DNA from 4 places in the Micromonospora psammae genome. Region 2 is predicted to be linked to each of the others. Evidence: riboswitches for the same ligand, from Rfam matches in the RefSeq annotation. Region 2 holds a riboswitch; each other region holds the start of a gene.
What was found. Region 2 has a riboswitch for cyclic di-AMP ahead of V6U79_RS15005 (C39 family peptidase). Riboswitches for the same ligand answer to the same signal wherever they lie in the genome.

Region 1: it holds a riboswitch for cyclic di-AMP, as region 2 does, so the genes downstream of both, V6U79_RS23230 (coiled-coil domain-containing protein) here and V6U79_RS15005 (C39 family peptidase) in region 2, are expected to answer to the same signal.
Region 3: it holds a riboswitch for cyclic di-AMP, as region 2 does, so the genes downstream of both, V6U79_RS12085 (transglycosylase family protein) here and V6U79_RS15005 (C39 family peptidase) in region 2, are expected to answer to the same signal.
Region 4: it holds a riboswitch for cyclic di-AMP, as region 2 does, so the genes downstream of both, V6U79_RS06325 (coiled-coil domain-containing protein) here and V6U79_RS15005 (C39 family peptidase) in region 2, are expected to answer to the same signal.

Annotation. Positions count from the first base shown of each region.
Region 1 is NZ_JBAKHM010000022.1:59,268-66,419, reverse strand. Features, by position in the region: gene V6U79_RS23255 (hypothetical protein) at 1-1,337, shown strand, start outside; gene V6U79_RS23250 (hypothetical protein) at 1,432-1,836, opposite strand; gene V6U79_RS23245 (hypothetical protein) at 1,967-2,110, opposite strand; gene V6U79_RS23240 (STAS domain-containing protein) at 2,451-2,813, shown strand; gene V6U79_RS23235 (SRPBCC family protein) at 2,964-3,413, shown strand; gene V6U79_RS23230 (coiled-coil domain-containing protein) at 3,526-4,581, opposite strand; cyclic di-AMP (ydaO/yuaA leader) riboswitch at 4,586-4,716, opposite strand; gene V6U79_RS23225 (cation diffusion facilitator family transporter) at 4,873-5,790, opposite strand; gene V6U79_RS23220 (HelD family protein) at 5,877-7,152, opposite strand, start outside.
Region 2 is NZ_JBAKHM010000010.1:177,353-184,504, forward strand. Features, by position in the region: gene V6U79_RS15000 (alpha/beta fold hydrolase) at 1-571, opposite strand, end outside; gene V6U79_RS15005 (C39 family peptidase) at 675-1,511, opposite strand; cyclic di-AMP (ydaO/yuaA leader) riboswitch at 1,519-1,661, opposite strand; gene V6U79_RS15010 (hypothetical protein) at 1,971-2,726, opposite strand; gene V6U79_RS15015 (hypothetical protein) at 2,876-3,313, opposite strand; gene V6U79_RS15020 (acyltransferase family protein) at 3,456-4,634, opposite strand; gene V6U79_RS15025 (polysaccharide pyruvyl transferase family protein) at 4,909-6,234, shown strand; gene V6U79_RS15030 (glycosyltransferase family 2 protein) at 6,324-7,152, shown strand, end outside.
Region 3 is NZ_JBAKHM010000006.1:199,489-206,640, reverse strand. Features, by position in the region: gene V6U79_RS12100 (cation:proton antiporter) at 1-888, opposite strand, end outside; gene nhaA (Na+/H+ antiporter NhaA) at 1,032-2,360, opposite strand; gene V6U79_RS12090 (universal stress protein) at 2,498-3,133, shown strand; gene V6U79_RS12085 (transglycosylase family protein) at 3,279-3,938, opposite strand; cyclic di-AMP (ydaO/yuaA leader) riboswitch at 3,937-4,095, opposite strand; gene V6U79_RS12080 (ATP-binding protein) at 4,460-7,152, shown strand, end outside.
Region 4 is NZ_JBAKHM010000003.1:31,897-39,048, forward strand. Features, by position in the region: gene V6U79_RS06290 (heavy metal translocating P-type ATPase) at 1-492, opposite strand, end outside; gene V6U79_RS06295 (DUF8832 domain-containing protein) at 507-1,496, opposite strand; gene V6U79_RS06300 (heavy-metal-associated domain-containing protein) at 1,529-1,738, opposite strand; gene V6U79_RS06305 (metal-sensitive transcriptional regulator) at 1,833-2,132, shown strand; gene V6U79_RS06310 (DUF305 domain-containing protein) at 2,227-2,862, opposite strand; gene V6U79_RS06315 (hypothetical protein) at 2,934-3,452, opposite strand; gene V6U79_RS06320 (YibE/F family protein) at 3,843-5,192, shown strand; cyclic di-AMP (ydaO/yuaA leader) riboswitch at 5,359-5,489, shown strand; gene V6U79_RS06325 (coiled-coil domain-containing protein) at 5,494-6,513, shown strand; gene V6U79_RS06330 (carbonic anhydrase) at 6,578-7,152, opposite strand, start outside.

The DNA.
Region 1 (7,152 bases), on a different contig from region 2:
ACGCGCTGAGCCGGCAGCTGGGGGCCGGGCGGGCCGGGTCGGCGGTGGCGGGGGCGTCCTTCGCGTACGCGCCCTGGAAGCTGGCCCAGGCCGGGCACCTGCACGTGCTCTGCGTCGGTGGGATCGCCCTCGCGCTGGCCATGCTCGCCCGGGGGCACGGCTGGTCGCTGCGGCACGGCCACCGGCCGGACCGTGTCCGGCCGGGCTGGGCGGCCGGCGGTTGGGCGGTCGCCGCCTGGCAGGTCACCCTCGGCTTCGGCATCGGCCTGCCCTTCGCGTACGTGCTGGGTCTGCTCTGCCTCGCCGTGGTGGCCGGGTTCGGCTGGCGTTGGTGGCGGCGCCGCGCCCGGCCGGCGGTCCCGCGCGGCCTGCTCCTGGCCGACCTGGCGGGCGTCGTCGGCTTCGTCGGGGTGACCCTGCTGATGGCGGCGCCCTACTTCGAGGTGGTGGCCCGCCATCCGGCCGGGCGGCGGACGGTCGCCCAGATCGCGATGTTCTCCCCGCCGCCGATCGGCTTCCTGACCGCCCCGCCGCAGTCCTGGCTCTGGGGTGAGCGGCACGGTACGGCCCGGGCGGCGCTCGGCTTCCCGGGTGAGATGACGCTGCTCCCCGGCGTGGTGCTGATCGGCCTGGCGCTGGCCGGCCTGGTCTTCTCCGCCTGGCGGGTCCGGCACCGGATCGCGCTCGCCGCCGGGGTGCTGGTCAGCGTGGCCCTGGCGGCCGGCACGACGCTGGGCGGTGACGGCGATCCGGGCTACGTGACGCTGGTGCGGTACGCGCCGGGCTGGGACGGCATCCGCACCCCGGGCCGGCTGGTGCTCTGGACCACGCTGCTGCTCGGCGTCCTCGCCGCCGGGGCGCTGACCGTCCGGGAGCCGGCGGCGGGGCCGGTCGGGCGGTGGGGGCGGGCGACCCGGCTGGTGCTGGTGCTGCCGGTGGCGCTGGTGCTGCTGGAGGGGGTCAACCGCACCCCGCACGTGCCGGTGCCGGCTCAGCCGGTGGCCCTGCGCGGGCTGACCGGCCCGGCCCTGGTGCTGCCCAGCGAGGGGACCCGCGAGTTCCACGTGATGCTCTGGTCGACCGACGGGTTCCCCCGGGTGGTCAACGGTCTCGCCTCGTTCACTCCCGAGTCGCAGGAGCGGATCAGGGCGGCCAGCGCCACCTTCCCGGACGTCGGCTCGGTCGGGTACCTGCGCGCGGCGGGGGTGCGCACGGTGGTGCTGCTGCCCGGGTACGCCGCGGACACCCGCTGGCGCGGGGCGGGGGACCGGCCGGTGGACGGGTTGGGGATCCGGCGCACGGTGGTCGGCGACGGGATCGTCTTCCACCTCGACTGAGTCTCAGGAGCGGGGGTCGGGGGTGCCGGCCCGGGAACACGACACGCCCCGGCCGACTGGTCCGTCGGCCGGGGCGTGTCCGTGCGGTGAAGCGTCAGCCGTCCAGGCCGACCGGCGAGTTCGGCCGGTCCACGTCGACGAACTCGATGTCGTCGACGGCCCGGCTGTCACGGCTGCCGGCGGCCCGCGCGGCGGTGCCGGCGGCCCAGCCGATCGCGGCGCCGACCAGCGCGGCGCTGATCAGCAGGGTCCAGGGCAGGGCGGGTCGGCGTCCGGCCAGCGCGTCGAAGGCCAGCGTCGCCCGGCGCCGGGCCTCGTCGGCCGCCGAGCCGACCAGGTCGCCGGCGTCGCCGAGGCCGGGGCCGCCGCCCCGGACCGACTTCGCGGCGTCCCGGACGCTGTCGCCGGCCGAGCCGACCGCCGACACGAGGTGCTGCCATGCCTGGTCCGCGATCCGCTCCGGCTTGCTGCGGCGCTCCAGCAGGTTGCTGCCGAACATCGTGGTTACCTCCTCGGGGTGCCGAAGCCTGCGGCCACTTCGGACTTCGACGTCATCTGCGGCGCGCGTCATGGTCCGCTCACACTCGCCAGTGCCCAGCCGGGCCGCGCCGCAAACTCACGCCGTGCCCTCAGCGGACCACGACCACCGCGGTCGCGCGGGCGAAATCGTCGTCGTCATCGTCGTCGTCCCCGCCCCCGCCGCCGAAGCCGCAGGCCAGCACGAGGGCGAGCAGCGCGCCGACACCGGCCAGGCCGAGCAGTTTCTTGATCATCGAACGTCCCTTCGTCGTGGTGACGCTTCTCCCGCCGAGGCTAGGCGGCCGGGGCAACCCGGGCCGGGCCCGCGCCGGGCGGCAGGGGGCTCGCCCGCAGCGACCGGATCGGGAACCGGGTGGACGGCGCCCGGTACCCTGGGACGGTTGGAGCGGCCCGGATCGGTCGCTCACCGGAGCGGACGGAACCAGGAACGATGCCGAACAGGGTGGCCCGGTCGGTCCGGATCCGCGAATTGCTCATCCCGAGGGGTGGCGACCGAGGCCGTTGGGGGAATACTCTCGGTCGCGGCCCGCGTACTGATGAGGCGCCCGTGGACGGGCGAGTGGAGGTGCTCGCGTGAGCCTGTCGATCGTGAAGTCGGTCATGCCGGGTGGTGTCATCGAGATCGCCCCGCGGGGTGAGGTCGACGTCGACACCGCGTACGAAGTGCGGGAGGCCATCGCCGAGGTGCTCGCCAAGGGGCTGCCGTCCCGGATCGAGCTGAACATGCGGCTCGTCACCTTCATCGACTCGGTCGGCATCAGCGCCATGGTGGCCGGGTTCCAGACCGCCGAGGTCAGCGGCGTCAAGCTGGTGGTCACCGAGCCGAGCCGCTTCGTGCACCGCCAGCTCTGGGTCACCGGGCTGCTCGGCCTCTTCGGCGCCCCCGAGCCCTACTTCGCCGGCCACGCGACCCCGGAGGTCCTTCCCGGCGCCTGACCGGCGCCGCCTCCACTGCCGTGGGTCGGCCTCGCCTCACCACCGCGACGTACACCGTGCGGGTGGTGTCCCGGCCCCGCGGCGGGTCCCCGTTGCCAGTCCTCCCCGGTACTGGGACGATCGGGCGACCGACGAGGGTGGGGAGGCGCGGTGGTCCGGCGGGAGACGTTCAGCTACACGGTGCAGGCACGCTGCTCGCGCGCGGACGCGGTGGCGCTGCTGAGTGACCCCGCCCGCCAGGGGGAGCTGCATCCGTTGATCGTCCGGGTGCGCCGGCTGCCGGCCCGCCCCGGCGCCCGGGCCAGCTACGCCATCACCGACCGGTTGGAGTTGGGCCCGCTGCGTTTCCCGGTCACCTACCAGGCGGACGTCCTGGTGGTCACCGAGGACGAGATCGTCACGGTCGCCCGGCAGCAGCCCGGCACGACGGTCCGCAACCACACCCGGCTGCGGGAGGAGTCCGGCGTGCTCCGGATCGACGTGGAGATCACCCTGGCCGCCCCGGCCCCCCTCTTCGGCTACGCCTTCCGCCAGGCCCGCGCCGCCCACCTGGCCCTGGCCACCCGCCTGGGCCCCGCCCTGACCCCCGACACCCCCTGACCTGACCCCACCACCCCCGCGGGTGGATCATGCAGGTGTGGTGGGCGTCCCCGCCCCGCTACGGGGCTTGCGCACCGCACCACAACCGCATGATCCACACCGGGGGCAGGGGTCAGTACATGGAGAGGTGTACGTGGTTGGTGTGGTCGCTGGAGGGGTCGCCGTTCGCGCCGCTGTAGGACTTCCAGCCGCTGCTGGGTAGCCAGATCTGGCGGTACCAGATCACGTACAGGACGCCGAGGCGGTCGGCGTTGCGGATGAAGTACGCCGCCAGGTTGTTGCCGTACGTCCGGTCGCCGCCGGTGGCGTCCCCGCCGAAGCCGTTCTTCTGGGCGGCGAAGTCGCACGCCCGGCCCTTCGGGTGCTCGCCGGAGCCGCTGGGGCGGTAGCAGGAGACGTACCGGGTGTAGCCGGCGGCCTGAGCCTGCTTGAGCGCGTTGTGCGTGCGCGGGGTGATGCAGCCGTTGGCGGGGGTGGGGTCGTTGACGCTGCACGACTCGGACGGCCAGGAGCCGTCCGGGTTGCGCGGCGCCGCCTTGGCGTTCGACGTGGAGGTGCCCCGGGCGGAGCCGCCGCCGCTGGTGGCGGCGGGCTTGTCGGCGGCGGCCACGGCGAGGGCCCGTTCGGCCTGCTGCTTGCGCTTGGCCATCACCGTGATCTGCTTGCGCTGCTCGACGATCTCCTTGTTCAGCTCGGCGCGGGTGCGGTTGGCCTCGTCGCGGGTGCGCAGCAGGTCGCGCAGTTCCCGGTCCTCGTTGGTGGCGACCGTCTCCAGCGCCGCGGCCCGGTCCAGGAAGCCCTCCGGGCTGGAGCTGTTGAGCAGCGCGGACATCGGCCCGAGCCGGCCCGTGCGGTACGCCACGCCGGCGATCTCGCCGACCTTGCCGCTGCGCACGGTCAACTCCGACTCGACGGTCTTGAGCTGGGTGTTGAGCTCCTGCTGGCGCTTGGTCGAGCGCTCCAGCGCCGCCTTGGCGTCGAGCCAGCCCTTGCTGGCCGTCTCGAGCTGGGCGCGGAGCGCGGGGGTGCCGCCCTCGTCGTCGGGGGCGGCGAGCCGGGTGGTCGGTGCGGCGGTGGCCGGCGAGGCGATCGGCGCGGACGACACGCCGAGCGCGAGCGTCGCGACGACCGCGGCCACGAGCCGCGCGGTGGTCTTTCGTACGTGCATGCACATCCCTTCCGTCAGCCGCCGACCGGGTTAGCTGACGGGTTCGGGACGGAAGATCCCTACCGCTGACGCGGATACACCCCAGGAACATGGTTCCCCGGCTCGCCCCTGCGGGCGATTAGGCGACGGCCACCGCCGGCACCGTTGGGGCGCCGCCGGGCGGAGGCCGGGGCCGAGCCTACCGGTACGGGTGTGACACCCGCCCGCTTCGTGACTCACGGTACTGCTGAGATTGCTGTTAAAGGTGGCCTAATCCGGCATTCAACGCCCAATTTTTTGGGCGCGGACGCACTACCAGTGCGATGGGCCGCACGCGCCGGGCGCGGCGCCGGGCTCGATCTGGAGGGTGGCGTGGTCGATCCGGAAGTCCTCATGCAGGGCGCTGCGGGCGGCGGCGAGCACGGTGCCCACCTCGGCGCCGGGGGTCATGGTGAGGTGCGCGGAGGCGACGTCCATGCCGGAGGTCAGGGTCCAGACGTGCAGGTCGTGCACCTCGGCCACGCCGGGGACGGCGGCCAGCCGGTCGTGCACGGCGGTCACCTGGAGGTGTTCCGGGGCGGCCTGCACGAGGATGCGGACCGCCGCCCGCCCGAGCCGCCAGGTGCGGGGGAGGATGAACAGGCCGATCGCCACCGCCACCGCCGGGTCCACCCACCACCAGCCGGTGCCGCCGATCAGCAGCGCGGCCCCGATCACGCCGAGTGAGCCGAGCAGGTCGCCGATCACCTCCAGGTACGCCCCGCGCAGGTTGATGCTCTCCTGCGCCCCCGCGCGCAGCAGGGCGAACGCAGCCACGTTGGCCAGCAGGCCGAGCACCGCGACCGCCAGCATCGGGCCGGTGAGCACCTCGTGCGGGTCGCCGAACCGGCGGACCGCCTCGACCAGCACGTAGATCGCGACGCCGCTGAGCAGCACCGCGTTGGCCAGCGCGGCGAGCACCTCCAGCCGGTAGAGCCCGAAGGTGCGTTGCGGGTCGCGGTCGGCCCGCCGGGTCGCGGTGATCGCCGCCAGGGCCATGCCGATGCCGAGCACGTCGGTGAACATGTGCCCGGCGTCGGAGAGCAGGGCCAGCGAACCGGTGCCGAACGCGGCGACCGCCTCGACCACCATGAGGGCGGCGAGCAGCGCGAAGGCCGCCCAGAGTCGGCCCCGGTGGCGGTGCGCGGCGTTCGCGACCGACCCGTGGTGGTGGTCATGACCTGCGCCCACGCCCACACCTTCCGTCGCCGCCAGGGCCTCGGACCAATCTATGCTCACATCGCTATGTGTGCAAGTAAGCCCCGAACCGCCGCCGGTCAGCCGGCGACGTCGATCGTGGTGAGCCGCTGGGTGGCCCGGGAGAGCGCCACGTAGAGCGTCCGTACCCCCGAACCCGGATCGGCCCGGATCTCGCCCGGACGGACCAGCACGACGCCGTCGTACTCCATGCCCTTGGCCTGGAGGCTGGTCACCACCTGGAGCCGGGAGCCGCGGTCGCCCAGCCAGCCGGCCACCTCGTCCCGACGCGGCACCGGCGTGATCACCCCGACCGTGCCCTCCACCTCCGCGAGCAGCGTGTCCACCGCCTCGACGGTCGCCGCCGGCAGCTCGGCCGCCGGCACCGTCCGCTCCACCGGCTCCACGCCGGTCGAGCGGACCGCGGTCGGCAGCTCCAGATCCGGGTGCAGCCGGCGGATCTCCGCCGCCGCCACCGCGAAGATCTCCGCCGAGTTGCGGTAGTTGGTGGTGAGGCTGAACCGGTGCCGCCGACGCCGCCCCAGCGCCTGGTCCCGGGCCCGGTCCAACTCCTGCGGGTCACCCGTCCACGCCGTCTGCGCCGGGTCGCCCACCACCGTCCACGACGCCAGCCGCCCCCGCCGGCCGATCATGCGCCACTGCATCGGCGACACGTCCTGCGCCTCGTCGACCACCACGTGCGCGAAGTCCCGGTAGTCCTCCGGGCGCTCCCGCGCCGCGGCCCGGGCCGCGCGCTGCCGGTCGGCGAAGGTGCTCAGCTCGCGTACCCCGCCGGCCAGCTGGAACGGGTCCCGCTTCTGCCTCGCCGGCTTCATCGGCTTGCCCAGCAGCGCGTCCAGCTCGTCCAGCAGGGCGATGTCGGCCACCGTCAGCCCCTCGGTGCCCAGCGTCCGGTACGCCCCGTCCAGCAGCGCGATCTCCGCCCGGGAGAGGATGCCGCCGGCGTACCGGCGCAGCCGCTCCGGCCGGGCCAGCCAGTCCAGCACGTGCCGCGGGTGCAGCCGCGGCCACCACGCCTTCAGGAACTCCCGGAACTCCGGCCGGTCGACGATCTCGTCCTCGAAGGCGCGCTGCTCGGGCAGCCGGCCGATGTTCAGCCGCCGGGCCTGGGCCCAGAGCGCCCCGAACACCCCGTCGAAGCCGACCCGGCGCACCTCGTTGCGGCGGCCGCCCCGGGACAGCGCCCGGTCCCGGATGCCGTCCAGCTCCCGCCGCTCCAACCGCAGCAGCTGCCCCCGGTAGAGCAGGCGCAGCTCGTCGGGCCCGTCCGGCACGGCGTCGCGGACCGCCCGCTCCAGCACCCGGCGCATCCGCAGCGAGCCCTTCACCGCCGCC
Region 2 (7,152 bases):
CCAGGTCCGGGGCGCCGACAGCGAACGCGGCCGGGTCCATGGCGAGTCGCCAGCGGCCGTCCTCGACGCGCAGGCCGGCGTCGACGACCGGGTGGTCCGGGGCGAACAGTCCGGTGAGGCCGGCGACCTTCAGGTACCGCCGTGCCGCCTCGTCCCGGCCGGCGAACCAGGTCACCGGGCGCTGCGCCAGCTCGCGCGCCTTCACCAGTTCGGCCGGCGACCAGACCGCCTTGATGCCGAGGCCGACCACGGCGTCGACCGGCAGCCCGGCGTCGCGGGCGGCGAGCGCCAGGGCGACCACCCCGCCGAGGGAGTGCCCGAGGATCACCAACCGCTCGCCGGGGCGGGAGCCGTCCGCGGCCGGCCCGAGCTCTTCGGCGACCCGGCCGGCGAGCCCGGCGAAGGAGTAGCCGGACAGCGGCGGGGAGAAGCCGTGCCCGGCCAGGTCCGGTGCCAGCCAGCGCCCCGGCCAGCGGCGCTCGAGCAGCGGCGCCCCGGGCAGCCAGACGTCGCCGGTGGCGCCCATCCCGTGCAGCAGCAGGAGGTGCCGGGTACCCGTGTGGTCGGTCATGGGGCGCAGTCTCCCACCGTCGGCGCCGGCACCGCGAGACCCACGGACGGCGACGGGCGCCGGCCCCCGAGGGGAGCCGGCGCCCGTTCGCGTACGAGGTGGATCAGGCGGAGTAGCCGCGGGTGGCGATCCAGTTCGCCAGCTCGATCGTGCTCATCCAGTACTGCGGCAGGCTCGGGTCCGCCGAGTCGGCGATCTGGACGGCCCGGCCGTCGTTCTTGTAGCCGACCACGGCGATGTAGTGGCCGCCCGGGAAGGAGTGCCAACCCCCGGCGCTGTCGGTGGCGCTGCCGGCCACGTTGACCACCACGCCGCGCTTGTCGGTGATCGCGTCGACCACGTCGGCCTGGAGCCGGTCGATCTGCGCCCGGCTCGGGGTGCTGTCGAACAGCCGGGTCCGGTACGGGTCGCCCTTGACCATCCGGTTGAGCACCCGGGTGGTGTCCCGGACCGAGTTGGTGCCCACCTCGGTGGTGCCGAGCGGGCCGGCCAGCTCGTCCTGGGTGGTCTCCACGCCGGCCGCGCTGAGCGCGTTGCGCACCGCCGCCGGACCGCAGTTGTAGTAGGTGGTCTGGGCCTGGTAGTCGTACGAGAGGATCTTGGTCGACGGCGGCTTCGGTGCCGCCCTGCGGGTCAGGTCCGGGTCCGGCCTGCCCCAGGTGCGCTCGCCGGAGTTGTGGTCGGTCCTGGGGGCGGCGAGGCGGGCCTGGCCGCGGGTGGCGACCTCGTTCAGGCGCGGTGCCGCCTCGGCCACGGCGGCCGAGCTCTGCTGCGGCGCCGGAACGTGCCGTTCGTTGCCGGTCAGGGCGGCGGTCCCCGTGGCGAACACGAGGGCCGCGGCCGAACCGACGACGACCTGGTACGGCCGCTCGGTGACCAGTCGGCGCAGCTGCCGCTTCAGGTGGTGCGGGAACAACCGGGAAGTGGGATCGTGCTGCACGAAGTGGAGCTCCTTCCGACACCGCCGACCGGGTTAGCTGACGGATTCGGGCGGGAAGAACGCCCTACCACGGGCCGTGGCCCGCGGATTCACCCCACAAACAATTGGGTCCCCGGTTCGTGGTCACCCACGATTGAGCGGGTCGGCGCGGCGTCGCCTTCTGCGATCGAAAACCGCACCGGACGGGGGCGACACTACTGGCGGGGCGCCGGCCTCGCCAAGCGCTCTCACCTGCCTAAACATGACCGGGCCCACAAATTTCCCGTGCATTGAGGCACTGACGTCACTCAATGGGACGTGGGGCTTTGGCCGTATCTTTCGGGCAACAACCGGACAGCTCGGCGCCAATCTCCGGGCATACTCGCGACCGGTGTCACCACCCGTGACCCGATGACCGATTCCCGACGGAAGTGACGCAGCTCACCCGGACTTGATAACGATTTCGTCCCGTTCCGGCCGTCAACCCACCCTTGCCGGACGCCAGCGGGCCGCAGGCGCGGTCCGGGCCGCCACGGCAACCGCCCGGGGCGCGGGGACCCGGCCCGGCCGCAGCCGCTGCGCCGCCGCGTACGCCTCGGCCGCCAGCGACCGGGCCGCCTCGGCGGCCAGCTCGGCGTCCCGCCACGCCGTCCGCTCCCGCTCGGCGGCCGAGGTGTACGCGTCCCGCCGGCCGTCCCGTACCGCGCGGGCGAGCAGCACCTCCTGCTCTACCGGGTGCCGGCGGGGATCCCAGCCGTCCCGGTGGGCGAAGACGTCCCGCAGCCGCTCCACCGGCAACTCGCCCCGCCAGTGCGCCGCCACCGCGGCCTGGTGCAGCCAGCGCTCCCGGCCGGCGTACTCGGCGGGCGTACGGGGGGTGCGCGGGGCGGGCAGCGCCGCGGCGCCGGCGAAGCGGCGGGCCGCCGTCTCCGCCTCGTCGTACGCCGTCCAGGCCCGGTCGACCTCTTCGTGGGCGGCCTCCCACGCCGCCCGCCGGCGCTGCGCGGTACGGGCCGCCCGGGCGGCGGCGACCGCCACCTCCTCGGCGTACCGGCGCAGGTCGGCCAGCTCGACGGCCGGGGACGGCTCGGCGGGCGTCGCCTCGCCGACGGGGCGGTCCCGCTCGGGGCGGGCCACCAGGACGGTGAGCACGGTGAGGGCGAGCACCAGCAGGGCGGACCAGATGGCGGCGGCGGTGGGGACCTCGGTCAGGAACTCGTGGAGCACGGTGTTCATGAGCGGCACCTCCCGGGAGCGGGATGCGGAAGAGGGATCCGGCACGGGCCGGACGGCGCGCGCGGCACGGGCGGCGGCGGGCCTTCGTCAGGCGGGTGCGGCGGTGAGGTTCGACGAGACGGTGGTCGCGGGACACCCCCGCGCGGCGGTCAGCCGGCCGGCGGCGCGCGGGGCCCGGTGACGGTCGGGGCGAGCCCCGTGAACGTCGCCGCCGCGGCGACGAGCGCGCCGGCGGGGCGGGCGGAGCCGTCCGCGACAGCCGGCATGGCCGGCCGGCCAACCGGGTCGTGCGCGCCGGCGGCGTACCCGGTGAGGTCTCCGGCGACGGTGTCGGCGCGGCCGGTCGGCGCGGCGCCGGCGGCGCGTCGGCCGGCGACCGCCGCCGAGGCGGCGGGATCGGTGACGGCGGGAACGAACTGCGACGGCGCGGCGGTCACCGGCAGCGGCGCGGTGCTCGGCAGCTCCACCGCGCCGCTCGGCGCGGAACCGCCGAGCGAGAGGGCGACCGCCACGGCGACGCCGGTCACCAGGCGGGAACTCCAGCGCGCCACCCACCACAGGGGACTGGTGAGCGCGACCGGGAGCACAGGGCCACGCTACCGCCGACGTGGGCGGGCCGCAGCGTGGCCGGGCGTGTCGCCGCGCCCGGCCCGTCCACCGTGGTCCGATCCGCCGCGCCGCCCGGAGCGGTCCCCCACCCGGCGGCCGAGGCGGGCCGGTACGGCCGGTTCAGCGGGCGGTGGTCCCGACCGGCGGCCGCGCGTCGTCGTGGGCGTCGGCCGGCCGCCCGGGTGCCACCGGGGGCGTCGACGGGCGGCCCGCGCCGGCACGGGGGCGGCGAGGGCTGAGGCGGCGCATCATCGGCGTCTCCACCCAGCGGTGCAGCAGGGCGGCCAGCGCCAGGTTCACCGCCAGGAAGCCGACCACGACCAGCGGTCCCCACCAGCCGGGCAGCCCGACCCCGAGCCGCCCGGCCAGCCGGAGCACCGTCACCATCACCAGCACGTGCACCAGGTAGAAGGCGAACGAGACCTCGCCGAGCCAGACCAGCGTGCGGTGCCGCCACGGCGACGGGCGGCCGTGCACGTCCGCGCCGGCCGCGGCGGTGATGACCAGGATGTACGCCGCCGACAGGATCGCCGCCCAGAGCTCGGCGCGGATCCACTGCGCGGCGACCACCCAGGTCACCACGAAGATCAGGCTGGCCAGGGGCAGCCCCGGCCCGCGCCACCGGCCACGCCGCATCAGCTCGGCGGCGGCCACGCCCAGCCAGAACTCGGTGGAGCGGACCACCGGGAAGATCTGGTTGAACCACCAGGTGCTCGCCTCGGGCACCAGCGACTGGCCGGGCCAGAGGGCCACGATGAGCAGCGGCACCGCGACCACCACGGCCCACAGGACGCCGGCGCGGGCCCGCCGGATCGCGGGCAGCACCAGCGGCAGGCAGAGGTAGAAGAACAACTCGCAGGAGAGCGACCAGCTCACCGAGTTGATGCTGTAGAAGTAGCCGGGCGTGGGGTCCCACGCCTGGACCAGCAGGAGGCTCTCCAGCGCCGCGCGCGGCACCACCGGGTCGGCGAACCACCACATCACCAGCAGCGCCGCGGCCCACGTCAGCACGTGGTTCGGGTAGATCTTCGCCAGCCGCCGCCGCCAGAAGTCCCGACGGCGGTCGGTGTCCCGGGCCGACCAGACCAGCACGAATCCACTGAGGATGAAGAAGAACTGCACCCCGGACAGGCCCAGCGTGAAGGTCCAGTCCAGGACGGCCTTGACGTCCGGTTCGCCGACGATCCCCATGGTGCCGGCGTGATAGCCGAACACCAGCATCGCGGCGACCCAGCGCAGGCCGGTCAGCGACGGCAGCCGGCGCGCCCGCGCGGCGGTGGCCTCCGGTGCGCTCGTCATGCCGGGCACCCGACCGTCGCCACGCTGACCCGCACGTACCTCTCCTCCCGGCCGGAACGCCGGTGCCCTCCGGCAGCGGCACCGGTCGGTCCCGCCGCCGGGCACCCTACCGGCTGCCCCGGCCGCCGCGTCCCGGCCGGGGCGTGGCGGGTGACACGCGGGTGTGCGCAGGGCATCGGTTGTCCTAATATTCCGGGGCCCCGGTCGAGTCGTGCCCGGTCCGGGCGCGCAGCGGGCGTCGCCCCGGCACGGACGAACGAGGGATGGAGCGGACATGCACCAGCGGATCCTGATGCGAGCGAAGAAGGGCCCGTTCGACGTCCGCTCCCCGGAGGAGGCCTTCGAAGGGGACTGGATCGGGGTCAACAACGGCAACCTGGTCTTCAGCCACGCCGCGCACAAGCTGCTCAGCACCGCGACCGCGGAGATCACCCCGACCGAGTTCAAGGTCAACCCACGGGACGCCGACGAGATCAACGAGCGATACGACGTCTACGTCATCCCGCTCGCCAACGCCTTCCGGCGCAGCTACGCCCACCGCATCGAGCTGATGACCCGGCTGGTCGAGCGGCTCCGGATCCCGGTGGTCGTCCTCGGGGTGGGTGCCCAGACCAACCTGGCCGGCGACCGGGAGTACCTGCGCCCGATCGACGACGTGGTGAGCCGTTTCGTCCGGGCGGTGCTCGACCGCTCCCCCAGCATCGGCGTCCGGGGCGAGATCACCGAGGGCTACCTGCGTTCCCTGGGCTTCTCGGCGGTCGACGTGATCGGCTGCCCGTCGATGTTCCTGCACGGCGACCGGCTCGGGGTGGAGAAGGGCAAGCCGACCCTGGAGCCGGACGCCCGGGTGGCGCTGACCATCTCGCCGTACGTCAAGTCGATGGCGAAGATCATCGAGTCGCATCACCGGCGCTACCCGAACCTGCGCTACCTGCCGCAGGACCTGAAGACCCTGGGCATCCTGCTCCACGGCGACGACCCCGCCGACCGGGGAAAGCGCAGCGACATCCCGATCCACACCTCCCACCCGCTGTTCACCGAGGACAAGGTGCGGATGTTCCTGGATCCGTGGACCTGGATGGAGTACCTCTCCGGCTTCGACTTCGCCTTCGGCACCCGGATCCACGGCACCATCACGGCGCTGGTCTCCGGCACGCCCGGCTACCTCTTCGCGCACGACTCCCGCACTCTCGAACTGGCCCGCTACTTCGACATCCCGCACCGCCCGATGCCGGAGGTGCCGGCCGACGTCGACGCGGCGCAGCTCTACGCCGAGGCCGACTACACCGCCCTCAACGCCGGCCACCGGGCCCGCTACGAGGTGATGAGCGCGTTCCTCGCCCGGCACGACCTCGGCAACGCCTTCACCGACGGTGACAGCGCGGCCCGCTTCGACGAGCGGGTCCGGGCCACCACCTTCCCGCCCGCGGTCCGGGCCGCGACCGCCACCGACCGGGAGGAGCTGCTGACCCGGATCCAGTGGCTGCGCGACCAGAACGCCGAGCTGCGCGCCCGGGTGACGGCGCTGGAGGAGCAGCGGTTGCGGACCCGGGTCAGGCGCGCCGTCGGGGCGCCGGTGCGGCGGCTGCTGAGCCGTTAACCCGCCGCTGGGCCGCTGTTCAGGAACTTCATCTCCGCCGGATACGTGAGGTTCCGGGGCCGTCCACCCGGATGGATCAGGGTGACGGCGTGGTCAATCAGCCCGCGCACCCCCCGCTGCTGAGCGTCGTCGTACCCGTGCACCGGGTGGAGTCGTACCTGCACCAGTGCCTCGACTCGATCCGGACCGACGTCCCGGCCGGCGACGAGGCGGCCGTCGAAATCGTCGCCGTCGACGACGCCTCACCGGACCGGTGCGGGGAGCTGCTGCGGGCGTACGCGGCCGCCCACCCCGGGGTGCGGACGGTGCACCTGACCCGCAACGTCGGCCTGGGCCCGGCCCGCAACGCCGGCCTGGACGTGGCGTCCGGCACGTACGTCTGGTTCGTCGACAGCGACGACTGGCTGCCCCCGGGCACCGTCCCCGCCGTGCTGGACCGGCTCCGCGCCCACCGCCCCGACGTGCTGGTCCTCGACCACCTGCGGGTGCGGGAGGACGGCGGGCGGGAGGTCGACGCCAGCAGCCCGCTGCTGCGCGGAGTGCCCGGGGTGGTCCGGCTGGCCGACCGGCCGCAGCTGCTGCGGGTGCAGCACACCGCCTGGAACAAGGTGGTCCGGCGGGCCTTCCTGGACGAGCTGGGGCTGCGCTTCCACGCCGGCTGGTACGAGGACATCCCGTTCAGCCACCCGCTGCTGATCGGCGCCGAGCGGATCTCGGTGCTCGACCGCGTCTGCTACCTCTACCGCCAGGGCCGGCAGGGCGCGATCACCTCGACCCGCAGCGGGCGGCACTTCGACGCCTTCGACCAGTACGAGCGGCTGTTCGACTGGGTGGCGCGGAGGTCGTCGGACGACCGGCTGCGCGCCGACCTGTTCGCCCTGATGGTCGGTCACCTGCTGGTGGTGGTGGGCAACGACC
Region 3 (7,152 bases), on a different contig from region 2:
GAAGACCCAGCCGGTCCAGCTGATCTCGCCGAGGAACCGTACCGAGATCAGCGCGCCGAAGACCAGCAACGCGGCCAGCTTCAGCAGCTCGGCGACGTTCTCCCCGAGGTGCTCGAACGCCGCCCGCTCCCGCGGCCCGAACGTCGCCACGGTGATGCCGGCGGCGAACGCGGCGAGGAACAGGTTCCCGTGGGTCGCCTTGCCCAGGGCCAGCACCAGCAGGCCGATCGCCACCCCGTTCAACGGGGCGTACGCCGCCGACGCGGCGAACCAGCGGGTCCGTTCCAACGCGATCGCCAGCAGCGGCACCAGCACACCGATCAGCAGCCCGAGTGCGAGCTCGGTGGCCAGCTCCGCCAGGTGCAGGTCGGAGCCGGCGGCGACGGCCAGCAGGAGCACCACGAACGGCAGGGCCAGGCCGTCGTTGACGCCGGACTCGACGTTGAGCAGGTGCCGCAGCCGGGCCGGCACCCTGTCGTTGCCGACCAGCGCGGCGGCGAACACCGGGTCGGTGGGGGCCAGGATCGCCCCGATCAGCAGTGCCTCCGGCCAGTCCAACCCGGCCACGTAGTGCGCCAGCACCGCGGTCACCAGCAGCGTCAGCGGCAGACCCCAGCCGAGCGCCCGGCCGGGCAGCCGCCACGCCGAGCGCAGGTCGGCCCAGCCCACCCGCATCCCGTCGGTGAAGAGCACCGCGAACAGCGCCAGCTCCGCCAGCTGCGCCACGATCGGGGAGTCCGCCCGCAGGTGCAGCACCCCGGTGGTGTCCTCGCCGAGCACGAAACCGGCGATCAGGAACAGCGCCGCCGTGGAGAGGATGGTGCGATGCGCCAGGGCCGACACGAGCACGGCGGCCAGCAGGACGGCGGCGAAGGAGAGCAGCAGCACGGGATCAGCCTCCAGGGGCAGGGATCAGCACGGTGCCGACCGGACTTCCCGGCGCTCCACGGTTCCCGGTGATCATAACGGTCCGGGCACCCCCGACCGTAGCGATGGCCGGACGGGGGTCGCCCGTCCGGCCATCGCCGTGCTCACCGACCGGTGGACCGGTCGGCCTCGGATTCGTAGACGTCCGGCACGCCGTCCTGGTCGAGGTCGACCCGCTCGGCCTCGTGGACCCGGCGGTAGACGCGGCTACGGGCGCGGAGGATGACGGTCGCCAGGAGCGCCGACAGCAGCGACCCGGTGAGCACGGCGACCTTGACGTGGTCGTCACGTTCGCTGCCCAGGCCGAAGGCCAGCTCGCCGATCAGCAGCGACACCGTGAAGCCGATGCCGCCGAGCAGTGCCAGGCCCAGCACGTCGAGCCAGTTGAGGCCCTCGTCGGGGGCGGCCCGGGTGAACCGGGACACCAGCCAGGTGGCCACCAGGATGCCGATCGGCTTGCCGACGACCAGGCCGACCACGATGCCGATCGCGACCCGGTCGCTCAGCGAGGTGACCAGACCGGAGAGACCGCCCACGGTGACGCCGGCGGAGAGGAACGCGAAGATCGGTACGGCGATCCCGGCGGAGATCGGCCGGAACAGGTGCTCGAAGTGCTCGGCCAGGCCGGGGCCCGCGTCCGGGCCACCGGCGTCCGCGCTGCGGATCACCGGGACGGTGAAGGCCAGCAGCACCCCCGCCACGGTGGCGTGCACCCCGGACTCGTGCACCAGCGTCCAGGTCACCACCGCCAGGGGCAGCAGCAGCCACCAGGAGCGGACCCGACGCTGCACCAGCAGGGCGAAGACCACCAGCGGCACCAGCGCGCCCAGCAACGGGGCCACCGAGAGGTCGACGGTGTAGAAGACGGCGATGATGACGATCGCCATCAGGTCGTCGACGACGGCGAGGGTGAGCAGGAAGGTGCGCAGCGCCGACGGGAGGCACCGGCCGACCACGGCGAGCACGGCGAGGGCGAATGCGATGTCGGTGGCGGTCGGGATGGCCCAGCCCCTGCCGGCGCCGGGGCCCGCGCCGGCGGCGATCAGGTAGTACAGCACGGCGGGTACGACCACCCCGCCCACGGCCGCGGCGACCGGCACGGCGGCGCGGCGCGGATCGCGCAGGTCACCGGCGACGAATTCCCGCTTGAGTTCGAGCCCGGCGACGAAGAAGAAGATGGCGAGCAGGCCGTCGGCCGCCCAGGTGGCGAGGCTGAGGTCGAGGTGCAGCGCGGACGGGCCGACGGTCAGGTCGCGCACCCACCGGTAGCCCTCCGCCCAGGGCGAATTCGACCAGATCAACGCCAACAGCGCCCCGATGAGCAGCAGCGCGCCGCCCACGGTCTCCTTGCGGAGGATGGCGGAGATGCGGCTGGTCTCGCCCCACGAGTGTCGGGCGAACAGGCTGGTGCGGCGCCGGGTGGCGTCGGTCACGGAAACTCCTCGTCGGCAGGGGTCGCGTCATCCATCGCCGACCAGACTTCCCGGCACACCTGGGCCAACCCTATCCGCCGCCGCGGCGGCTTTACCCGGGGGCGGGTCGGGTATGCACGCGCGTGGGCCAGTGGTGGGTGCTCCTCGTAGTGATGGTCTGGCTGGCGACCGGCCTGCTGACCGCGGCCGTCTTCGTCACCCGGGGCGGGCACCGCAACCTGCTCTGGTACCTGGTCGGGGGGCTGCTCGGGCCGATCTTCGTACCCATCGCGGTGGAGCGTGGCCGGGCGGGCACCCGGCGGGTCGAGGTGCGGTCCCGGCCGCCGGCGCCGACCGGGACGGGGTTGCGGGTCCTCGTCGGCGTGGACGGCTCCCCGGACTCCGACCGGGCCCTGCGCGCCGTGGTGCGCACGCTGAGCGGCACCGCCAGCGAGCTGGTGCTCGTCGCGGTGACCAGCCCGGACCTGGTCGACGGCGAGGCGACCGACGAGGAACGGCGGGCCCGCCGGATGCTCGACGAGTGGGCGGACGGACTGCCGGCGGAGTTGCCGCCGCCGAGCATCGAGGTGGTCGTCGGTCATCCGGCGGACGGGCTGCTGGCGGTGGCCGAGTCCCGCGACGTCGATCTGCTTGTCGTGGGTCGGGGCGGTCAGGGGCTCGGCGAGCGACTACTCGGCAGCGTCGCCGAGGACCTGGCACACCGTTCTCCCCGCGCCGTGCTGCTCGGCAGTCTGCCGGACCGGGCGGCGTCGTCTCCGCCTCGGGCAGGGTGAACGGACGCGCGATGGGCGCCCCGGCGGCAAGGCGTTGCCGGGCCGGCGGACCCGTGAGCGCCCGGCCGCTGGGCGGCGGCCGGGCGCTCACGTGTTCGGGTGTCACCTGCCCGTCCGGTCCCCTGCGGGGCCGGACGGAACGGGATCAGAGCGCGAGCTTCTGACCCGGGAAGATCAGGCCCGGGTCGGCGCCGACGATCCCCCTGTTGCGCTCGTACAGCGCGCGCCAGCCCCCGGTCAGGTCCCGGGCGTCGGCGATCTTCGCCAGCGTGTCGCCCGGCTTGACGACGTGGACCTTGCCCGTGCCGGCCGGTGCGCTGCGCCGCTGGCTGCGGCTGCTGGGCTGTTCCCCACGCGAGGAGCGCTCCTTGGTGGCGGCTCGCGTGGCGCGCCGCTCCGACTTCTGCGACTTCTCCGAGGTGGCGTAGCTCCGGGTCGAGCCGCCCTTCTTGCCGCAGGTCGGCCAGGCGCCGATGCCCTGGCCGTCGAGCACCTTCTCGGCGATGGCGATCTGCTCGCCACGGCTGGCCAGGTCGGCGCGGGCGGCGTACTTCTTGCCGCCGTAGCCGGCCCAGGTGCTCTGCGAGAACTGCAGGCCACCGTAGTAGCCGTTCCCGGTGTTGATGTGCCAGTTGCCGCTGGACTCGCACTGGGCGATCGCGTCCCAGTTGACGCCGGCGGCGCTCGCCGGGGAGGCCGGGGCGAGGATGGCCGCGACCCCGGTGACCGCGCCGACGGCGAGCGTGCCGACGGCAGTGCGGCGCGAGCTGGCCCGTCGGTGACGGGCGGTGTTTTCAGTTGCCATGTGGATTCCTCCACGCCGACGAGGTGAGCTGTCGGGTTCGGGCCGAGGAGCCCGGCCGCCGCTGGCGGCTTCACCCCGAGGTGACGTGCACCGAGGAACTAGTGGGTCCCCCGCTCCATGCCTGGTGACAGGGTCTCGCGATCGGCGGCATGGATTAGGCGTTACCGACCGTGGTGTCCGCGATCGCGGACCAGAACGACGTTAGGGAGAGTTTCGGCCGATTGCCCACTTCTTGTGAAGTTCTTCACCCGGTCAGGCGAGGGCCTTCCACGCCGAGTTGCGGACCGTGCGAGCGTGTCGACAATGCCCCGCGGAGCCGGGTGTCCCGTCGGGCGGCGGCCGGGCTCCCGGACAGTGACGGCGGCCGCCCGCGCCGCGCCACTGCGCAGGAGTCCGGCGGGGATGAGCGACGTCACGGGTCCCCGAACCGACCGAGGTGAGAGCGGGTGTCAGGATGGGTAGGAACGCCGGCAGGGTCGACCGGCCCGGGAACTGGAGGGCCGAATGGGGTTCGGTCACAGGTGAGCGCGCCTACGGGGGACCTGTTCGCCGCCGGTGGTGACACCGGGCGGTTGATGGCTCGCATCGACTGGTCCGGCACGCCCCTGGGGGCCGTCGAGGGCTGGTCGCAGAGCCTGCGAGCGGCGGTGCGGATGGTGCTGTCGTCCCGGTATCCGATGCTGCTGCTCTGGGGTGACCGCTTCACCCAGCTCTACAACGACGCGTACTCGGCGCTGATCGGGGACAAGCATCCCGCCGCGCTCGGCGACGACGTCCGGGTCACCCTCGCCGAGGGCTGGGACGTGCTGCGGCCCCTCATCGAGGAGGCGATGGCGACCGGCGTGGCGAGCTGGGTTCCCGCCCTGCGGCTGCTGCTCGACCGGGCCGGCTACCGCGAGGAGGCGTACTTCAGCGTCTCGCACGCGCCCGCGCGTGACGACGACGGCCGCACCGTCGGCATCCTCACCGTGTGCAGCGAGGTCACCGAGCAGGTGGTCGGCGAGCGCCGGCTGCGCCTGCTGCGGGACCTGTCCGTGCACGGCGGCGGGCAGACCGTCGACACGGGGGCCACCTGCGCCGGTCTGGTGGAGGCGATCGCCGGGCATCCGCTCGACGTCCCGTTCGCGGCGATCTACCTGCGCGAGGACGGCCGGCTGCGGCGGGTCGCGCACGCCGGCGCGGCCGTGGTCGGCGCCACGCTGCCCGCCGTGGTCGAGGCCGCCGGCGACACCGGCGGGTGGGGGCTGCCGGCCGCCGCGTCGGGTACGACCACCGAGGTCACCGACGTCGCCACGCGGATGCCGCTGCCGGCCGGGGCGTTCGACGATCCGGTCCGGGTCGCGCTGGCCCTGCCGCTGCCCTCGGCCGAGCTGGACCAGCCACTCGGAGTGCTGCTGGTCGGGGTGAGCCCCAGCCGCGGCCTCGACGAGGCTTACCGGTCGTTCTTCCAGCTGCTCGCCCAGCAGGTCTCCGTGGCGGTGCGCAACGCCCGGGCGTACGAGGAGGAGCGGCGGCGGGCCGAGGCGCTGGCCGAGCTCGACCGGGTCAAGACCACCTTCTTCACCAACGTCAGCCACGAGTTCCGCACCCCACTGACGCTGATGCTCGGTCCGCTCGGCGACGCCCTCGCCGACACCGACGAGCCGCTGCCGCCCGCGCAGCGCGAGCGGATCGACCTCGCCCGGCGTAACGCCGGCCGCCTGCTCACCCTGGTCAACAGCCTGCTGACCTTCTCCACCCTGGAGGCGGGGCAGGCGCGGGCCGTCCCCCGCGAGGTCGACCTGGCCGCCGTCACCGGGGAGTTCGCCAGCGTCTTCCGGGCGGCCGTCGAGCGGGCCGGGCTGCGGCTGGTGGTGCAGTGCCCGCCGCTGCCCCGCCCGGTCGCGGTGGACCCGGCGCTCTGGGAGCAGATCGTCACGAACCTGCTGTCCAACGCGCTGAAGTACACCTTCGTCGGTCGGATCCGGGTGGCGTTGGAGCACGACGAGCGCGAGGTCCGGCTCACCGTCTCCGACACCGGTATCGGGATTTCCGAGGCCGACCTGCCCCGGCTCTTCGAACGCTTCCACCGGGTGCACGGGGCCCGCTCCCGCAGCCACGAGGGCACCGGCATCGGGTTGGCGCTGGTCCGGGAGCTGACCCGGTTGCAGGGCGGCGAGGTGCGGGTGGCCAGCGCCACCGGCGTCGGTACGACCTTCACCGTCGCCCTGCCCTGGAGGGCGCTCACCGCCCCGCCGGCCGGGCCCGAACCGGCCGGGCTCGGCGAGGTCGCGCAGGTCGCCGCCCAGGCGGCGTTCAGTTGGCTCGCCGGATCCACCATGGACGGGCCGGCCCCGGCGGGCGGAGCCGTCCCGCCCGGCACCGGCCCGGAGGGCGACGAGCCGCACGAGGCGCGGATCCTGGTGGCCGACGACAACAGCGACATGCGCGGCTACCTGGCCCGGCTGCTGGCCGCGCAGGGCTGGCGGGTACAAACGGTCGGTGACGGTCGCCAGGCCCTCGACGAGATCCGCCGGAACCCGCCGGACCTGCTGCTCACCGACGTGATGATGCCCGGGCTGGACGGCTTCGCGCTGGTCCGTGCGTTGCGCCGCGAGGAGGCCACCCGGGCACTGCCGGTGGTGGTGCTGTCGGCCCGGGCCGGCGGTGAGGCCAGCGTCGAGGGGTTGGACCTGGGCGCCGACGACTACGTGGTGAAACCGTTCACCGCTGCGGACCTGGTGGCACGGATCCGCGTCCTCCTGCGCCGGGCCGGGCTGCGCACCCACCCCGACGAGCCGGCCACCGGACCGGTCCCGCCGACCGGCGAGTCCGCGCCGCCCGCCCCGCGGAGCGTGGAGATCGCGCCGCCCGCCCCACCGACCGTGGAGTCCGCGCCGCCGGCCTCGCCGACCGGTCCGGGAAGCACCGCCGTGTGCGCGGTCGCCGCCGGACCGCGGCCAACGAACGGCACCGTCCGGCCGAGGAGCGCCGCGCCGGAGGACGGTCCCCCGCCCCCGCCCACCCGTCCGTCCGCCGTGCCCGACGTCGACCTCGACTGGACGTACCCGTCGGGTCCCACCGCGGCGCAGGCCATGCGCCGCGACCTGCGGGTGGTGCTCGACCGCCCGGAGGTCGACCCGGACGTGGTGCAGGACCTGCTGGTGGCCGCGTCGGAGGCGGTCAACAACGCGGTGGAGCACGCCCAGCGACCGAGCCGCCCGGAGGTGCGGGT
Region 4 (7,152 bases), on a different contig from region 2:
GTCCATGGTCGCCGCGCCGTGCCGCAGGTTGATCCAGGCGGCCCGGTGGAACGGCAGGCCGCCGTAGACGACGACCGGGGCGGCCAGGGTCAGCGACAGCCACTGCCAGTAGGTGAACTGCCAGGCCGGCACCATGGCGAGCAGGATCACCGGGACGGTCAGCGCCACCGACACCCACAACCGGGTACGCAGTCCGCGCAGCTCGTCGACCGGCTCACCGGCCGGCTCCGACGCGCCCGCCGGGTTGGGCGGGGGCGGCAGGACGGCGGTGTAGCCGGTCTTCTCCACGGTGGCGATCAGGTCGTCCGGGCTGACCTCGTCGGCGTACCGGACGGTGGCCTTCTCCGTGGCGTAGTTGACGGTGGCCTGCACGCCCTCCATCCGGTTGAGCTTCTTCTCGATCCGGGCGGCGCAGGACGCGCAGGTCATGCCGCCGATCGCGAGTTCGATCCGGTTCGGGGCGACCGGCAGGGACTCCGTGGTCGATGTCATCGCGGCACCTCCTGTCAGTTGTGCCCGTGACCGGGCGCGCCGTGTCCGGCGTCGCCGGTCGGGGTGGGGGCGGCCGGGGCGACCGTCGGGGCCGCCGGAGCCGCCCCGGTGGTCGGCCCGGGGGTGCCGGCGAAGACGGTGAACTCCGCCGTGTGCACCGCCCCGCCGTGCCGGAAGTCCAGGTAGAGCCGGTAGGCGCCGGCCGAGGGCACCTCGGCGGCGAAGGTCACCGCCGGCCCGGCCGAGGTCCGCCCGTCGCCGGGCGTGCCCTCCGGGTGCACGTGCAGGTACGCCAGGTCGCCCTGGCGCAGCGCCACCAGGTGCCCGTACGCCCCGAGGTAGGGCTGGAGGTCGGTGACCGGCTTCCCGTCCCGGCTGACGGTCAGGGTCAGCCGGCTGGTGCGTCCCGGCTCGGGCGTGCCGGTGAGGGTGACCGTGTAGCCGTCGACCGTGGTGCTGGTGGCCGGCGCCGGCAGCGGCCGGGGGTCGAGCCGGCCGGGGACGGCCACGTCGACGCCGAGGGTGAGCGGCTGACCCCCGGTGGGGGTGAAGTCGGCGAAGGCGCGCCAGAGGCCGGGCCCGCCCAGCGGCGACTCGACCCGCCAGGTGCCGTCGGCGTCCAGCTCGGGGTGGACGTGGCGGAAGCCGGAGAGGTCGCGCCGGGCGACGATCAGGTGCATCCGCTTGTCGTGTGCCACGTCGTAGCGGGTCACCGGCGCGCCGTCGGGGCCGCTGATCCGGAAGGCGAACTGCCCGGCGGGCGCGTCCACCGGTTGCATCGTGTAGCCGCGGTCGGAGACGAGCAGCCCGCCGGGCAGGTGGGTGGCCGCGTCGGCTGCGCCGCCGTGCCCGTCGTCGGTGGCGCCGTGGTCGGTACCGGTGGAGTCGTGGCGGCTCTCGGCGGCGGGGGTGACGGGGTCGGTCAGGTGGCCGACCCCGTACGCCGCGCCGAACACCGCCGCGAGGCCGAGGGCGAAACCGCTCAGCTTCGTCGCCGTGTTCATGGTGCTACCTCGATTTCCGGGTGGGTGACCCGTCACGCCTCGACGAGGTCGTAGCCGGCCTCGTCGACCGCGGCGCGCACGGATCCGGTGTCCAACGGGCCTTCGCTGGTGACGGTGACCCGGCCGGTGGCCAGGTCCACCTGGACGTCGCGGACGCCCTCGATCGCGCTCACCTCGGTGCTGACCGAGTTGACGCAGTGCCCGCAGGTCATGCCCTGCACCTGGTACGTGGTGGTGACCATGGCAGTTCTCCTCTCCCGTCCATCCTATACCCCCCTGGGGTAGGTCGCCCTGGGACCGTAGCATACCCCCCAGGGGTACGCTATCCTTGCCGTCATGACCACACCGGGCACCCCGATCCGGGGCTACACCGCCAGCAAGGACCAACTGCTCGCGCGGCTGCGCCGCGTCGAGGGCCAGGTCCGCGGCGTGGAGAAGATGGTCGACGACGACCGGTACTGCATCGACGTGCTCACCCAGATCTCGGCCATCCAGGCCGCCCTGGACAAGGTCGCCCTCGGCCTGCTCGACGGCCACGCCCGGCACTGCATGCACGAGGGCGCGGCCGAGGGTCGCGCCGACGAGGTGGCCGACGAGATGATGGCCGCCGTCGGCCGCCTGATGAAGCGCGGCTGACCCGTCCGCAGCCGGCGGCCGGGCCGGCCTCCGCGCCGCTGGGCCGAGCGGGGGTGCCCGGCACACCGGACACCCCCTGCGGACCCCGGGCCGCTCAGAGCCGCCCGAGGATCTTCCTCATGGTGTCGATCTCGCTCCGCTGAGCGGTGACGATCTGCTGCGCCATGGCCTTGGCGTCGGCGTTGGCGCCGCCGGCGATCTCCTGCTTCGCCATGGTGATCGCGCCCTCGTGATGGGCGATCATCATGGTCAGGAACTGCCGGTCGAACTCCCTGCCGGAGGCCGCCGCGAGCTTCGCCATGTCGGCGTCGGACATCATGCCCGGCATGCCGTGGTCCATCCCGGGCAGGTGCCCGCCGGACGGGCCGCCCGACGGGACGGGCCGACCCCAGGCGGTGAGCCAGCCGGTCATGGTGGCGATCTCCGGGGCCTGGGCGGCCTTGATCTGCGTCGCCAGCTTCCGGACCTCGGCGTCGCCGGCCCGGCTCTCCGCCAGCTCGGACATCCGTACCGCCTGCTGGTGGTGCGGGATCATCATCTGGGCGAACATCACGTCCGCGTCGCCGAAGGAGGCGGACGCGCCCGGGCTGGCGGAGGCCGGGGCGCCCGTGCCCGGCATGTCGTGGCCGGAGCCGGCCGAGTGGCCGCCGCCGCAGGCGGCCAGGGCGAGAGCGGCGGTGAGGGTGGCGCCGGCCAGGGCGGCACGGCGCGCGATGGTACGAGTGGACACGGTCAGACCTTTCGGTGTGCGGTGGACGGGCAGCGGACCGGCAGGCGCGGCGGAAACCGCGCCGGGCCGACCTATCTGCGCAGCACCGACACCGTGGCGAGGCGGAGCCCGAGCGCGCGCCGGGGCGGTCCCCGTGACCCGGACGACGGCCGGACCGGTCGACCGGATGCGGTCGCGGGCCGGGTCCCCCGCTGCCGGCGCAGCGCCAGCAGCACGGCCGTCCCGAGCGCGCCGAGCACCGCCAGGCAGACGCTCCAGAGCGGCGTTCCCCCGTCCGGAGGCGTGACGGGCAGCACGGCGGCGTGGTCGCGGGTCGCGACGGCCGGCTCCGCGGCTGCGGCTCCGTGTCCACCCGGCCGGTCCGGGGCGGCGGCTCCGTGTCCACCCGGGCGGCTCGGGGCGGCCCGGGCGGGCTCGTCGTGGTGGAGGGGGCCGGACGGCGTACCGGCGACGCCGGAGCCGATCGGATGACCGGGGCCGACGTGCGCGCCGTGGCCGATCGTGTGCATGGCGGCCAGGCCGAGCAGGGTGCAGGTGAGCAGCAGGAGCCGGGGCCACCACCCGGTCGGAACCGCGCTCGCCGTCCGCACGCCACCACGCTAACCCGGCCGGTCCGCGCCAGCCCCGTACGCCACGGATGCCGCCACACTTCGTGACGGTCGGCTCGCCCTGCGGTCTCGGAGCCGGGCGCGGACGGCGAGCCGGGCGGGCGGACCTGGTCTCTCGCTACCATTCTCCGGCGATGACCGTCCGCACCGAGCCGACACCGCCCCGCGCACCGCGTCGGGGCCGGGCGCGGTGGGCGGGAGCGTGGTCGTCCCTCCCGGCGCCGCGACGCCGCCGGGGCGCCTGCTCGCCGTGGGTGACGGCGGCGCTCGCCCGGGGTGACCCCGGGGGCAGTCTTCCGGTCGGCGTGTCCCGCCGGTGAACCCGCCGGCCCGCTGACCCGTACCCCACTCTGGATCGTTGGGAGAACAGCAATGGGCGCCGACCACACCCGTCCCGCTCCGTCCACTCCACCGGGAGTGCGACGGCTCCTCGTCGTGACGGTGGTCCCGCTCTTCGTCGTGACCGTGCTCGCCGCGCTGGTGCTCTGGCCCCGGGACGGCCGGGAGGCGAACAGCGGGGGTGACGTGCCGCGTTACCACGGCACGGTGACCCGGGTGCTGACCGAGCCCTGCCCACCGACGCCGGAACTGCCGGAGGGCACACCGGGGGCGGCCGACGGCCCGTGCGGCACGGTGACCGTCCGGGTGGAGCAGGGCCCGGACACCGGCCGGGAGGTCCAGACGCCGGTGCCGTCCGGCCCGGGCGCCCCGACGGTGGCGGTGGACGACGAGATCGTGCTGGTGAAGCTCACCGACCCGGCGGACCCGACGTCCAGCAGCTACAACATCGCCGAGCACCAGCGCGGCAAGCCGCTCGTCTGGCTGGTCGCCCTCTTCGCGGCGGCGATCGTGGCCTTCGGACGCTGGCGGGGCCTGGCGGCGCTGGCCGGGCTGGGCGCGAGCTTCGCCATCCTGCTCACCTTCGTGGTGCCCGGCATCTCGGCGGGCGGCTCACCGCTGCTGATCGCGATCACCGGCGCCGCCCTGATCATGTTCGTGGTGCTGTACCTGACCCACGGGATCACCGCGCAGACGTCGGTGGCGGTGCTCGGCACCCTGGGCAGCCTGGTGCTGACCGGTCTCCTCGGCAGCCTGGCCACCGCCGCCACCCACCTGACGGGCTTCGGCAGCGAGGAGGCCACCACGCTGTCGCTGTACCAACGCGACGTCGACCTGCACGGCCTGCTGCTCGCCGGGATCATCATCGGCTCGCTCGGCGTGCTGGACGACGTCACCGTCACCCAGGCGGCCACCGTCACCGAACTCGCCCACGCCAACCCGAGCCTGTCCCGGTTGCAGCTCTACCGGGCCGCTACCCGGGTCGGCCGGGCGCACATCGCCTCCACGGTCAACACCATCGTGCTGGCGTACGCGGGCGCCTCGCTGCCGCTGCTGCTCCTGCTGACCGCCGACAGCCGGGCGGTCGGCGAGATCCTCACCAGCGAGTTCCTGGCCCAGGAGATCGTCCGGAGCGCGGTGGCGACCCTCGGCCTGGTGGCCGCCGTACCCCTGACCACCGGGCTGGCCGCGCTGGTCACCACCGCCGGACGCGGCCCGGCCGGCGACGCCCCGCCGGCCGACCGCCCGACGCCCACGCCCCGGCCCCCGGCCGACCGGGACGCGGCACTGGAGGCGCTCAGCGCGCCACGCCACGGCCCACCGTCCACCCCGACCCCCGCGGGGTGGCCCGAACCGGAAAGGAACACGGACACCGCATGGTGACACTCCTCAGCGCAACCGCCGCCGGTGCGGCGGTTGTCGACCGCGTCACTGGTCACGCATCGTTATTGCGAAATAACGCTTTTAGTCGGGTTCTGGACGTAGATCCCCGGTACTCCTCTCGGGTAACCTCGCTGCCGGTCACCGCCGAAGGCGCGCAGCGGCGCCTGCGGTGCCGCCGCCCAATCGCCGCACGGCGAGCCGGGGAACCAGGTACATGGGGTGAATCCGCGCGAGCGGTAGGGACCACTTCCGTCCCGAACCCGTCAGCTAACCCGGTCGGCGGTCGACGGAAGGGAACACTGTGACGGCACCCCTGCGCCGCTGGTTGACACCGGCGGTGGCCGTGCTCACCGCTCTGGCCATCCTCGCCGGGCCGACCCCGGCGATCGCCGCCCCCTCGACGCCCACCCCCTCCGGGCACGAGGAGGACGAAGAGCCCGAACTGCTCACCGACGTCATCGAGCTGCGCAACCGCCAGTACGCCAAGGCGAAGTCGCAGCTGGAGAAGTCCAAGAAGCGCCAGCGGGAATTCGCGCTGGAGATCCGCCGCGCCGAGGAGGATCTGGAGGCGCTGCGGCCCCAGGTCAGCCAGATCGCCGCACAGTCCTACCGCACCGGGCGGATCGGCGCGGCCGCGATCCTGCTGGACAGCAAGGCGCCGGACACGTTCCTCAAGCGGGCCTCCGCGCTGGACGAGCTGAACATGGTCAACGCGCAGAAGCTGAGCGAGGTCACCTCCGCCAAGACCCGCGCCGAGCGGGCCAAGCTGGAGCTCGACGGCGAGGTGCGCGAGCAGCAGAAGCTCACCAACGACATGGCCCGGGAGAGCCGGGAGGCGGAGAAGGCTCTCGCGCTGGTCGGCGGCAAGGGCTTCACCGGCGGCCTGGTGTCGGCCGAATCCCCGGTGGCCCGGATCGCGCCGGGCCGGACGGCGGACGGCGGCTGGCGCCCCGAGGGACGTACCGAGGACGACCCCACCACCTCCGGCCTGATCACCCCCCGCACGCTGCACGCGTACAAGGAGGTGCGGCGGGCCGGTTTCAAGCGCTTCGTCGGCTGCTACCGGCCGGGCGGGCCGTGGGAGCACCCGAAGGGCAAGGCCTGCGACTGGTCGTTGCAGAACAGCGGCTTCGCCCCCTGGTACAACAACGACACCCGCCGGTACGGCAACGACCTCACCGCGTTCCTGGTCCGCAACGCCGACCGGCTCGGCATCTACTACGTCATCTGGAACCGGCAGATCTGGTTCCCGGCGACCGGGTGGAAGTCGTACAGCGGCCCGTCGGACCACACCGACCACGTGCACATGTCGATGCTCTAGCGACACCGCGCAGCCCGAGGGCCGTCCCGCCGCGTGCGGGGCGGCCCTCGTCGTCCGGGCCGGATCAGCCGGCGACCACGGCCGGGCGCCCGCCCTGGGCCGGCGGCGAAACGACGGCGGCAGCGGCGGGGACCGCCGCCACCGTCCGGACCTCACCGGCGGCGAGCCGGTACGACATCCCGACCACCGCGCACCGCCCGGCGGCCACCTCGGCGGCGAGCGCGGCGGAGGAGCCGAGCATGGCCTCCACGGTCTGGGCGATGTGGATGTCGACGATGCCGTCGACGTCGTCCACGCCCTCCTCGGCCGCCCGGCGCAGGCTCGGCCCGACCGCGTCCACCACGGCCCGGAGGTGCCCGGTCGGCGGCGTGCCGGTCCGGGCGGCGTCCCGGGCGGCCTGCACGGCTCCACAGGAGTCGTGGCCCAGCACCACCACCAGCGGGGTGCCGAGGACGGTGACGCCGTACTCGACGCTGCCGAGCACCTCGGGGCCGACGGTGTGCCCGGCGGTGCGGACCACGAAGAGGTCGCCCAGCCCCCGGTCGAAGATGATCTCGGCGGCGAGGCGGGAGTCGGAGCAGCCGACGATCACCGCGAAGGGGTTCTGCCCGTCGGCGACGGCGGCCCGGTGGCCGGCGT